2 regions of the Sinomonas sp. genome follow, and region 2 is predicted to be linked to the other one. Evidence: riboswitches for the same ligand, from Rfam matches in the RefSeq annotation. Region 2 holds a riboswitch; the other holds the start of a gene.
What was found. A riboswitch is a leader RNA that binds a small molecule or an ion and turns the genes downstream of it on or off. The one in region 2 is predicted to bind thiamine pyrophosphate.
Positions count from the first base shown of each region.

Region 1: linked by a shared signal. The riboswitch ahead of V7053_RS02770 (ECF transporter S component) and the one ahead of thiC (phosphomethylpyrimidine synthase ThiC) in region 2 are both predicted to bind thiamine pyrophosphate.

Region 1 covers NZ_DAIUJO010000010.1:15,098-20,494, forward strand. Annotated here, with positions in the region: partial or broken gene V7053_RS02755 (hypothetical protein) at 1-255, opposite strand, end outside; gene V7053_RS02760 (endonuclease domain-containing protein) at 245-1,105, shown strand; gene V7053_RS02765 (DUF4235 domain-containing protein) at 1,360-1,620, opposite strand; TPP riboswitch at 1,702-1,829, shown strand; gene V7053_RS02770 (ECF transporter S component) at 1,869-2,462, shown strand; gene V7053_RS02775 (ABC transporter ATP-binding protein) at 2,464-4,044, shown strand; gene V7053_RS02780 (energy-coupling factor transporter transmembrane component T family protein) at 4,041-4,856, shown strand; gene V7053_RS02785 (VOC family protein) at 5,024-5,397, shown strand, end outside.
Region 2 covers NZ_DAIUJO010000118.1:17-5,413, reverse strand. Annotated here, with positions in the region: gene trmD (tRNA (guanosine(37)-N1)-methyltransferase TrmD) at 1-537, opposite strand, end outside; gene rimM (ribosome maturation factor RimM) at 538-1,110, opposite strand; gene V7053_RS15605 (RNA-binding protein) at 1,225-1,467, opposite strand; gene rpsP (30S ribosomal protein S16) at 1,469-1,870, opposite strand; gene V7053_RS15595 (hypothetical protein) at 2,051-2,512, opposite strand; gene V7053_RS15590 (VOC family protein) at 2,628-3,521, opposite strand; TPP riboswitch at 3,647-3,754, shown strand; partial or broken gene thiC (phosphomethylpyrimidine synthase ThiC) at 3,762-5,397, shown strand, end outside.

The sequences.
Region 1 (5,397 bases), on a different contig from region 2:
CGGGTTCCCCAGTTTCTGGGCAGCGAATGACGCCGCACCACCGAAACTGCTGGGATCGGGCCCCTCGCCGCTCCGATAGGTGGGGAGACCGGCGGGATAGGTGGGGAGACCGGCCCAGAAACTGGGGAGACCGGCGGGATAGGTGGGGAGCCCGGCGCTGTGCTTGGCAAAATCCCCGGCCGAGTTGTCCACATAGGTGAGCGCCGTCGTCGTGCGCGCCGCTCGAGGTTGGCACGATGGCGAGGTGGCCGACATTCTCGAGGTGCTCAGACGGTGGGGCGGTGTCGCGCGCCGGGGCGACCTCTTCCGGGACGGAGTTGCGCGTGCCGAGCTTGAAGCTGCGCTTGCAGCCGGCATCCTGGTGCGCCCGCGGCGCGGAATCTACGCGCTGCCCGACGCCGACCCGGTTCTCGTCCGGTGCGCGGCGACCAGCTCTTTGCTCACGTGCGTCTCCGCCGCACGGCATCACGGCTTCTGGGTGGTCCGCGAGCCGGAGGAGGCCCACATCCTGCGGATGGACGGTCGCTACGATTCTGGACGAGCTGTGGTGCACCGGCAGTCGTGGTGGCCGCCCGAGCCGAGAAGCCACGTCGCGTCCCGCCCCGACGTCCTGCTCCACGCACTGCGCTGCCTTCCGGAACTCGAAGCGCTCGTCATGGTCGAGTCAGCAGCACAGAAGGGGCTCTCGCTCGATTTCCTTCGGCAGCGGCTTCCGGGACGCCGCAATGCCGCGGCGAGGCGCGTGCTCGACGCCGTCGGCTCGGGAGCCGACTCCCTGCTCGAGACGCTCGCGAGGGAGCACCTTCGCCGGGCCGGCCTGGGCGTTCAGCCGCAGGTCGAGGTCGAGGGAGTCGGCTGGATGGACGTTCTCGTCGAGGGCTTCGTCGACGTCGAGACCGACGGTCGCGTGCACAACGAGCCTGCCCAGCGTGCAAAGGACTACCGGCGTGATCGTGCCGCCCAGCTTCGTGGATACGAAGTGCTGCGCTACACCTACAGCGACATCGTCGACCGGCCCCAGTCGATGGTGGCCGAGGTGTGCGAGGTGGTCGCGCGTCGTCGGGCTCTCGGTGGTCCTGCGCCGGGGCGTACGGCGGTCGGCTGAGCCGGCGCGGTCAACCGATTCGTCGTCGAAGCCGATCTCCCCGCGAGGTCAGCCGATTTCCCCGAGTCATCTGCCGACCTCCCCAGGATTCACGCCCGACGACGGCGCGCGATCCGGAGATTCCGGGGTCGGCACGGGCCGGACTGGGCGGGAGTTGGGGAGCCCGGCGCGGAAGTTGGGGAGCCCGGCGCGGGAGTTGGGGGAGTCCGGCGCGGGAGTTGGGGAGCCCGGCGCGGGAGCCGCGGGAGTCCGCCCTACACCTTCTCGGGCGAGTTGTTGAAGCGCGCAACCGCCTTCTGCGTGTACCGCTGGGTGAACACCTGAACCACGGCGCCGACGGCGGAAGCGACCAGCGCGAACACGAGCGTGTCGCGGAGGCTGGCCTCGAGGTTCGTCGGGTCCTTCGGCGGCGTGTGACCCGTGCCCTTCTCCCAGGCTTTGTCAAGCACCTTGGTCGCCACGAAGCCGGCCCCGATGCCGATCACCGTCCCGAGCATCTTGATGAGCACCGTCACGTCCGTCTCTCCTTCGCATTCGGTACAGTCCTGCAGCTAGCCAGAGCTTTCCCGCTCAGCCTAGCGGTAGACTGGCTCCACTTCATACGACAGGGGAGCGCCGTGCCGCCGGGCCAACCGGGGGCAAAGGGCGCTGAGAGTGCGGCCCACCGCAGACCCTCGAACCTGCTCCGGCTAATACCGGCGAAGGGAGTCGAGTTCTCAGGCAGCCTGGCTGCCGCCCCTCCTGATCCCAGGGGGAGAAGACTATGAGCACCACCACCAAGAGGCCCGCCGCATCCTGGCGGGTTGTCGACATCGTCGTCGCCGCGGTCGTGTCCGTTGCGTGCGGCGTCATCTTCTGGCTGTGGGACCAGGCGTACGCCGGTGTCGAAGTGGCCACGGCGGCGTTCGCTCCGCTCAGCGGCCTCTACTCGGGGGGCTGGCTCCTGGCGGGCGTCCTCGGAGGACTCATCATCCGCAAGCCGGGTGCGGCCCTGTTCTGCGAGATCCTCGCGGCCGTCGTCGAGGCCCTCCTCGGCTCCCAGTTCGGCGTCACCGTTCTCCTTTCCGGCCTTGTGCAGGGACTCGGCGCCGAGGTCGGCTTCGCGGTCTTCGCTTACCGACGCTGGAACCTCGGTGTCGCGCTCCTCGCAGGCGGCCTGTCGGGTCTGGCCCTCGGCGTGAGCGAGGTCATCCAGTTCTTCCCGACGTGGGAGTTCGGCTGGCAGGTCGCGTACACGGTGTTCGCCGTGATCTCGGGCGTCGTCATCGCAGGCCTGCTGAGCTGGCTCGCGGTCAAAGCATTGGCGAAGACGGGGGCCCTCTCCGCCTTCGCGTCGGGGCGTGCCGCGGACGTCTGACATGCCCCACGCCTCTGCGGGCCCGGCTCGCGTCCGTGCGAACGGCTGGGGCTGGCGTCACGCTGGCCGCAAGGCGTTTGCGGTGAGCGGCGTCGACCTCGAGATCTCTCCCGGCGAGCGGGTCCTGCTGCTCGGCGCATCCGGCGCGGGCAAGTCAACGCTCCTGCACGCGCTCGCTGGGGTCCTCGGGGCGGCCGAGGAGGGCGAGGAGCAGGGCGAGCTGACGGTCGACGGCGTACCCGCGCCGAGCGCGCGCGGTCGCGCCGGCCTGGTGCTTCAGGACCCGGACGGCCAGATCGCAATGGCCCGCGTGGGCGACGAGGTCGCGTTCGGCTGCGAGAACCTCGCCGTGCCGCGGGACGAGATCTGGCCGCGAGTGCACCGCGCGCTCGATGACGTGGGACTCGACGTCCCCCTCGACCGGTCCACGGCGGCCCTCTCGGGAGGCCAGAAGCAGCGCCTTGCCCTCGCGTGTGTCCTCGCCATGGAGCCCGGGCTCGTGCTCCTCGACGAACCCACCGCGAACCTCGACCCCGAGGGCGTCGAGGAAGTCCGTGCAGCGGTGCAGCGCAGCCTCGACCGCACGGGTGCGACGCTCGTCGTCGTCGAACACCGCGTTTCGGTGTGGGCGGAGCTCGTCGACCGCGTGATCGTCCTGGGCGCACGTGGTGGCCTCCTCGCGGACGGAGGTCCCGGGCAGGTGCTCGGCAATGCGGACGTACGACGGCGGCTGGCCACCGCAGGGGTGTGGGTGCCCGGCTGGCATCCGCTCACCGGGGAAGCCGCGGCGCGCCCGCTCCGCAAGGCCTCCGCCGCTGGTGCGGACGCCGCCGCTGGTGCGGACGCCGCCGCTGGTGCGGACGCCGCCGCCCGTGCGGACGCCCAAGGGGAGCTGCTGAGCGCCCGGGCCCTCGCCGTCGGACGCTCACCGAAGGCGCCGCCCGTCGTCGGCGGGATCGACTTGTTGCTCCGCGCCGGGCATGCGGCGAGCGTGACGGGCCCCAACGGAGCCGGGAAGTCGACGCTCGCGCTCACCCTCGCCGGCCTCCTCCCCGCAGTCGGCGGACGTCTCGAGGCGCTCCCGGCGCTCTCTCGCGGCGCCGGGACAAGCCCCCACCGCTGGCGCTCGAGCGAGCTCGTGAGCCGGATCGGCACCGTCTTCCAGGAACCGGAGCACCAGTTCCTCACACCACGGGTGCTCGACGAGCTCGAGTTCGGGCCCCGGCGCGTCGCGCGCAGACCCGAGAAGGAGGTGCGGGTGCTCGTCGACGGACTCCTCGAACGCCTTCGCCTGGGCCGGCTCGCGGAGGCGAATCCGTTCACCCTCTCGGGCGGCGAGAAGCGCCGCCTCTCAGTCGCGACGATGCTTGCCACCAACCCGAGCCTTCTCGTGCTCGACGAGCCGACGTTCGGGCAGGACGCGCTCACGTGGGCCGAGCTCGTGCGCCTCCTCGCCGAGCTCCTGGAACAGGGAACGTCCCTGCTCGCGGTCACTCACGACGAGGACTTCACGACAGCCCTCTCCGATGCCGTGTACCGCGTGGATGGCGGGCGGGCGGCGCGAGTCGAGGCCGTCGCATGAGCGTGGATATCCTGACTCCCGAGCTCGCGAACTCGGTCCTCGCCCGGGCGAACCCTGTGGCGAAGCTCGCCGCGGCGCTGTGCATCACGATCACGCTGCTGCTGAGCGTCGATTGGGTCTCGGCCTCCGTAGCACTCGTGTGCGAGCTGTTCATGCTGCCGCTCCTGGGCGTGCGGCCCGTCACCTTCCTGCGTCGAACGTGGCCGCTGGCCGCGGCAGCTGCAGTGGGGGCCTACTCGACCGCCCTGCTCGGCGCCAAGATCGGGCCAGTCTGGCTGCAGCTCGGGCCCGCCGTGTTCACCGAGCACTCAGTGCTCAGCGGCATCGCGATCGGCCTCCGCGGCCTTGCCGTGGCCCTGCCCGGCGTCTTCCTCCTGTTCTCCACCGATCCCACGGACCTCGCCGACGGCCTCGCGCAGAAGCTCCGCCTCCCGGCGCGATTCGTGCTCGGCGCCCTCGCCGGAATGCGGCTCGTGGGCCTCCTCGTCGACGAGTGGCGGACCCTCGGCCTCGCTCGCAGGGCACGTGGGGTCGGGAGCGGGCACAGCCCGATTGCGCGGTTCAGGGCGTTCCTCGGGCAGGCGTTCGCCCTGCTCGTGCAAGCGATCCGACGCGCGACGCGGCTCGCGGTCGCGATGGAGGCCCGCGGCTTCGGCGGCGTGGTGGACGGCCGGCCGGCGCCGAGGACGTGGGCGCGCGAGTCGAGCTACTCGCGCCTCGACGCGTGGGTGCTCGTCGCGGGAGCGGCCGTCGCCGCGCTCTCGGTGGGGGCCGCCGTCGTGCTCGGGACCTGGAACGTCGTGTGGGGCTGAGGGAGGGCGCGCCCCCTTCCGTTGCGCCGTCAGATCCGCAGGGTGTGACCCTGCGGATCTGACGGCGCAAGCGGGGTGACGCGGGGGAAGGGTGCGCCGGCTCTGGCGTGCCGCGCGGTGGAGTGGGATCGTTGCCGCGGGAGGAACCACGAGCGAAGGAGCCAGCGATGGTTGAGATCGTCGGATCGTTCTCGAGCTTCAGCGTCGACGACGTTCCACGGGCACGTGAGTTCTACGCCGAGACGCTCGGCTTCAAGGTCGAGGACGTCATGGGCGGCCTCCGGATGACCCTCCCGGGCGGAGGCCAGGTGTTCGCCTACCCCAAGCCGGACCACGCCCCGGCGAGCCACACGGTGCTCAACCTGGTGGTCGCCAACGTGGACGACGCCGTTCGCTCGCTCCACGAGAAGGGCATCCGCGCCGACCACTACCCGAGCAGCGAGGAGATGCCGCTCGATGAGAACGGGATCCTGCGGGACCGGGAGGGCGGAGAGGGCCGCGGAATTGCTTGGTTCAAGGATCCCGCGGGCAATGTTCTCTC
Region 2 (5,397 bases):
TCCAGGGAGGAGCCGGCCGATCGCCTCGACCATGGCCATGACGGCGACCTCGCCGCCGTTCAGCACGTAATCGCCGAGGCTCACCGGCCGGACGCGGAACCGCGGCGCCGCCCACTCGAGCACCCGCTCGTCGATGCCTTCGTAGCGGCCACAGGCGAAGGCCAGCGTCGGCTCCTCGGCGAGCTCGTACGCGAGCGACTGGGTGAAGACCTCGCCCGCCGGCGAGGGAACGATAAGCGTGGGCGGATCGCTCTGGCGGGGGTCCCCTTGGCGGGCGTCCCCCTGGCCTGGGTGGCGCCGCGCCGTCTGGGCCGCGAGGACGGCCTCGAGCGCGAGCGCCCACGGCTCGGGCTTCATGACCATGCCCGCGCCTCCGCCATAGGGCGTGTCGTCCACCGTGCGGTGGCGGTCGCTGGTGAACTCGCGCAGATCATGCACCTCGAGCTCGAGGATGCCGTCCGTCTGGGCGCGCCCGAGCAGGGACAGTCGCAGCGGCGCCAGATACTCCGGGAAGATGCTGACGACGTCGATGCGCATCTAGGCGCCCTTCCCGCCGTCGTCCTCGGTCTCCCCGGCACCGCTGGAAGGCTCGGCGTTGAGCTCGAAGAGGCCCGCCGGAGGAACGACGACGACGAAGCCGCCCTCGGGGTCGACCTCCGGCACGATCTCCTCGACGAAGGGCACGAGCACCTCACCCTGTCGAGTTTCGATCACCAGCAGATCTTGGGCCGGCATGACCTGGAGCGCCGACACGGTCCCGACGCGTTCACCGTCGACGCGGACTTCGAGCCCCACGAGCTCGTGCTCGTACCAGCCCTCGTCGTCCTCGTCCTGGACCTCGTCCGTGTCGAGCGAGAGGGTCGCGCCGCGCAGCTCTTCGGCCCGGTTCCGGTCGGCGACCTCTTCGAACCCCAGCACGAGGATGTCCTTGTTCCAGCGCGCGGAGCGCACGGTGAGGGAGCGCACGGCGAGCGGGCTCTGGGCAGCGGGGTCGACGTCGAACACGGCGCCTGGGGTGAAGCGGTCCTCGGGCGAGTCCGTCAGGACTTGGGCCGTCACCTCGCCTCGGATGCCGTGCGGCTTGCCGATGCGCGCGACGCGAACCTGCATGTCTTCCTCTCCTCGTACTGACGTTGATGCACAGAAAAGCCCCGGCCCCTCAGCCGTCTCGTGCGGGCGGAGGGGCCGGAGCCTTCGGATCTGAATTTGATGCCGGTCCGGCGCCTAGCGGCGACGGTCGGTGTCGACGACGTCGACCCGTACCGAATCGCCCTCGGCGAGGGCAGCCACGACCGTGCGCAGCGCGCGGGCCGTCCGGCCCTGCCGGCCGATCACCCTGCCCAAGTCGTCCTGGTGGACGCGGACCTCGAGAACGTCACCGCGGCGGCTGTTCTTCGCCTCCACGGTGACGTCGTCGGGGTTGTCCACGATCCCACGGACGAGGTGCTCGAGCGCGTCGGCCAGCAAACTACTCAGCCTCGGTCGTCTCGGCCGGGGCCTCGTCGGCGGGCTTCGAAGCCTTCGGAGCCTCCGGGCGGATCACGGAGTCCTTCTCGGGAGCCACGAAGGACTCCTTGGCCTTGGGCGCCTTGAGGGTGCCCTCCTGGCCCGGAAGGCCCTTGAACTTCTGCCAGTCGCCGGTCACCTTCAGGAGGGCGAGGACCTGCTCGGTCGGCTGGGCGCCGACGGAGAGCCAGTACTGCGCGCGCTCCGAGTTGACCTCGATGAACGAGGGATCCTCGATCGGGTGGTACTTGCCGATCTCCTCGATCGCACGACCATCGCGCTTGGTGCGCGAATCCGCGACGACGATGCGGTAGAACGGCTGGCGCATCTTGCCGAAGCGCTTGAGGCGAATCTTAACGGCCACGGTTGTGGTCACTCCTGTTTCTGGAAAAAGGGCGAACTCGCGCTTTCTGCTCCCGTGGGGCGGGCCATACTCGGGCGGGTTCTGGTGGACGCGACGCACGCGGAGAGAGGGGCCGCGCCAGTCGGGTACCCCACTATTGTGCCAGACCGACAGAGCATTTTGCGATTCGCGCGGGTGGCCTCACGTGCCGGCCCACACAAAGAGCTCCTGCTGGCCGGAGTCGTCCACGTCGGCCGCGAGCTTCGCGAGCTGCTCGACGTAGCCATAGGCCTCCTGGGCGTCGAACGGAAGGTCTTCCTGATCGACCCAGGCGGCGGCGACGCGCTCGACGGCGTCGCCCTCCCCTTCATCCGACTCGTAGGCAAGCAGCTCCGCGAGCGCACGGACCATGGCAGGCGGGACAGCGAGCAGAGTGTCGCTCGCGACGTCCACCATGGTCAGCTCGTAGTCGGCGCCGGCAGCATGCACCGCGGCGCCCACCAGCGTGCCGAGCTGTTCAATCTCGTAGTCGGAGACGCCGGGAATGCGGACTCCCTCGCCATCGACGTCGGCGGCGGATCCGGAGTCGAGGTCGGCGGCGCGTCGAACGGCGTCGGTATGAGTCGATACGAAGACTTCGGCGAACGGGCTGGGAGCTGACACAGTATCCCCCTCGATCGGGCAGATGCCGGGCCGGGCCGGCCCCGGCGGAACGGGCTGTGGGACGGGCAACGTGCCCGCGGAGACCGCGGACACGTTGAGCGTAACGCAGGTGGGGTCAGGCTGCCACGGACGCCATGCGGATGCGGTTGCGCCACGGGTCCTCGAAGCGCAGCTCGAGCCCGGTGTGCTGTGTGGCGACACCGGCCGCCTTGAGGCGGTCCGCCGCCGCCAGGATGTCGTCGTTCCCGGGAACGTGGATGAGGACCTCCCCGAGCCCGAGGGTGTCCTTGCGCGGGCCAGCCCCGCGGCTGTTCCAGACGTTCATGGCCATGTGGTGGTGGTACTTCCCGGCCGAGACGAACAGGGCCTGACCGTGCCATCCCGCTGTCTGCTCGAAGCCGAGGGTCTGGACGTAGAACCGATGCGCGGTGGGGACGTCGCCGACCTGGAGGTGGACGTGACCGACTCCCGCGGCGGCCTCGTGCTGGTCCGTCACCGACTGCTCCGTGAGGTTGGCCTGGAGGAAGCCCTGAGGGGGAAGCGGAAGGCTGTCCATGACGACTTGGTCGCTGTGCCACTCCCATGTGCTGCGCGGCTTGTCGAAGTACAGCTCGACGCCATTGCCTTCGGGATCGGTGAAGTAGAACGCCTCGGAGACGAGGTGATCGGCGCTCCCCGCGAAGAGACGAGGATCGTACTGGGCGGCGGTCGCAACCGTTGCGGCAAGGTCTGAGCGATTGTCGAAGAGGATCGCCGTGTGGAACAGTCCGGCTTCGCCGCGCCCGGGGACGTGGAGCCCTGCGGCGGGGCTCAGGTGGATGATCGGGACGCCCTTGCGCCCGAGGTATACGCCGCCCAGGGACTCCGTGAGGGGCACGAGCCCGAGCGCGCGCTGGTAGTAGTCGAGCATCAGGCCCATGTCCCCGACCTTGAGCATGACGGTGCCCATGCTGAGGTCGGCCGGCAGGAGGTCCTGGCTCGGCGCGGAGAGGCTGGATGACATGCTCATGGTTGCTCCTCGGATGGAATGCCTGCTTCAAGGGTACATTTACTTGAACCTTCAATCAAGCACGGTTATTCCGGCCACATGACCGCGCCCCCGTGCCTCCGGACGCCCGATCTGCTAGCGTGCGTGACTGTCCACACGGGTGCCCTCGCAAGGGCTGAGATCAGGCTGACGCGGCCTGCGACCGTCGAACCTGACCGGGTCATGCCGGCGTAGGAAGTGAGAACTCCTTTGGAAGACACTGTGAGCACCTCTGCAACCACAGAGCAGCACCCCGCCCACTCGCTCGCGTTCCTCGAGGACAGCACCCATGGAATTCGGGTGCCCGTCACGGAGATCGCACTCGACGACTCCCCCAACGGCTCCGCCAACGCGCCTCTGCGCGTCTACCGCACGGCTGGCCCCGGGAGCGATCCCGTCGTCGGCCTCCCTGCCTATCGCGCGGCCTGGATCGAGGAGCGAGGCGACACCGAGCCTTACGAGGGCCGAGAGCGCAACCTGCTCGACGACGGCCGGTCGGCCCTGAGGCGCGGTGCCGCTTCCGCCGAGTGGAAGGGTGCACGGCCGGTCCCGCGGCGGGCCAAGGGCGGCCGCCGCGTCACGCAGATGCACTACGCCCGACAGGGCATCGTCACGCCGGAGATGCGCTATGTCGCGCTGCGGGAGAACTGCGACGTCGAACTCGTCCGCACCGAGGTCGCCGCAGGCCGGGCCATCATCCCCAACAACATCAACCACCCGGAGTCCGAGCCGATGATCATCGGCAAGGCGTTCCTCGTCAAGATCAACGCCAACATCGGAAACTCCGCGGTGACGTCGTCGATCGCCGAGGAAGTCGACAAGCTCCAGTGGGCCACCAAGTGGGGCGCGGACACGGTGATGGACCTTTCGACCGGGGACGACATCCACACGACCCGCGAGTGGATCATCCGCAACTCGCCCGTGCCGATCGGCACCGTGCCGATCTACCAAGCCCTCGAGAAGGTCAACGGGGATGCGTCGGCCCTGACGTGGGAGGTCTTCCGCGACACCGTGATCGAGCAGTGCGAGCAGGGCGTCGACTACATGACGATCCACGCGGGCGTACTCCTCCGCTACGTCCCGCTCACGGCCAACCGCGTCACGGGCATCGTGTCCCGCGGCGGCTCGATCATGGCCGGCTGGTGCCTTGCGCACCACGAGGAGAACTTCCTGTACACGCACTTCGACGAGCTGTGCGAGATCTTCGCGCAGTACGACGTCGCGTTCTCCCTCGGCGACGGGCTGCGCCCCGGCTCGACGGCCGACGCGAACGACGCCGCGCAGTTCGCCGAGCTCGACACGCTCGCCGAGCTCACGAAGCGGGCATGGAAGTACGACGTCCAGGTCATGGTCGAGGGCCCGGGACACATTCCCTTCCACCTCGTCCGCGAGAACGTCGAGCGCCAGCAGGAGCTCTGCGACGGCGCCCCGTTCTACACGCTCGGCCCGCTCGTGACCGACGTCGCGCCCGGCTACGACCACATCACGTCGGCCATCGGCGCGACGGAGATCGCTCGGTACGGGACGGCGATGCTGTGCTACGTCACGCCCAAGGAGCACCTTGGACTGCCGAACAAGGACGACGTCAAGACCGGTGTCATCACCTACAAGATCGCCGCCCATGCCGCGGATCTCGCGAAGGGCCACCCCGGAGCACACGAACGCGACGATGCGCTCTCGAAGGCGCGCTTCGAGTTCCGCTGGAAGGACCAGTTCTCGCTCTCCCTCGACCCGGCCACGGCGGAGGCCTTCCATGACGAGACCTTGCCCGCGGAACCCGCCAAGACGGCGCACTTCTGCTCGATGTGCGGCCCCAAGTTCTGCTCGATGCGCATCTCCCAGGACATCCGCAACGAGT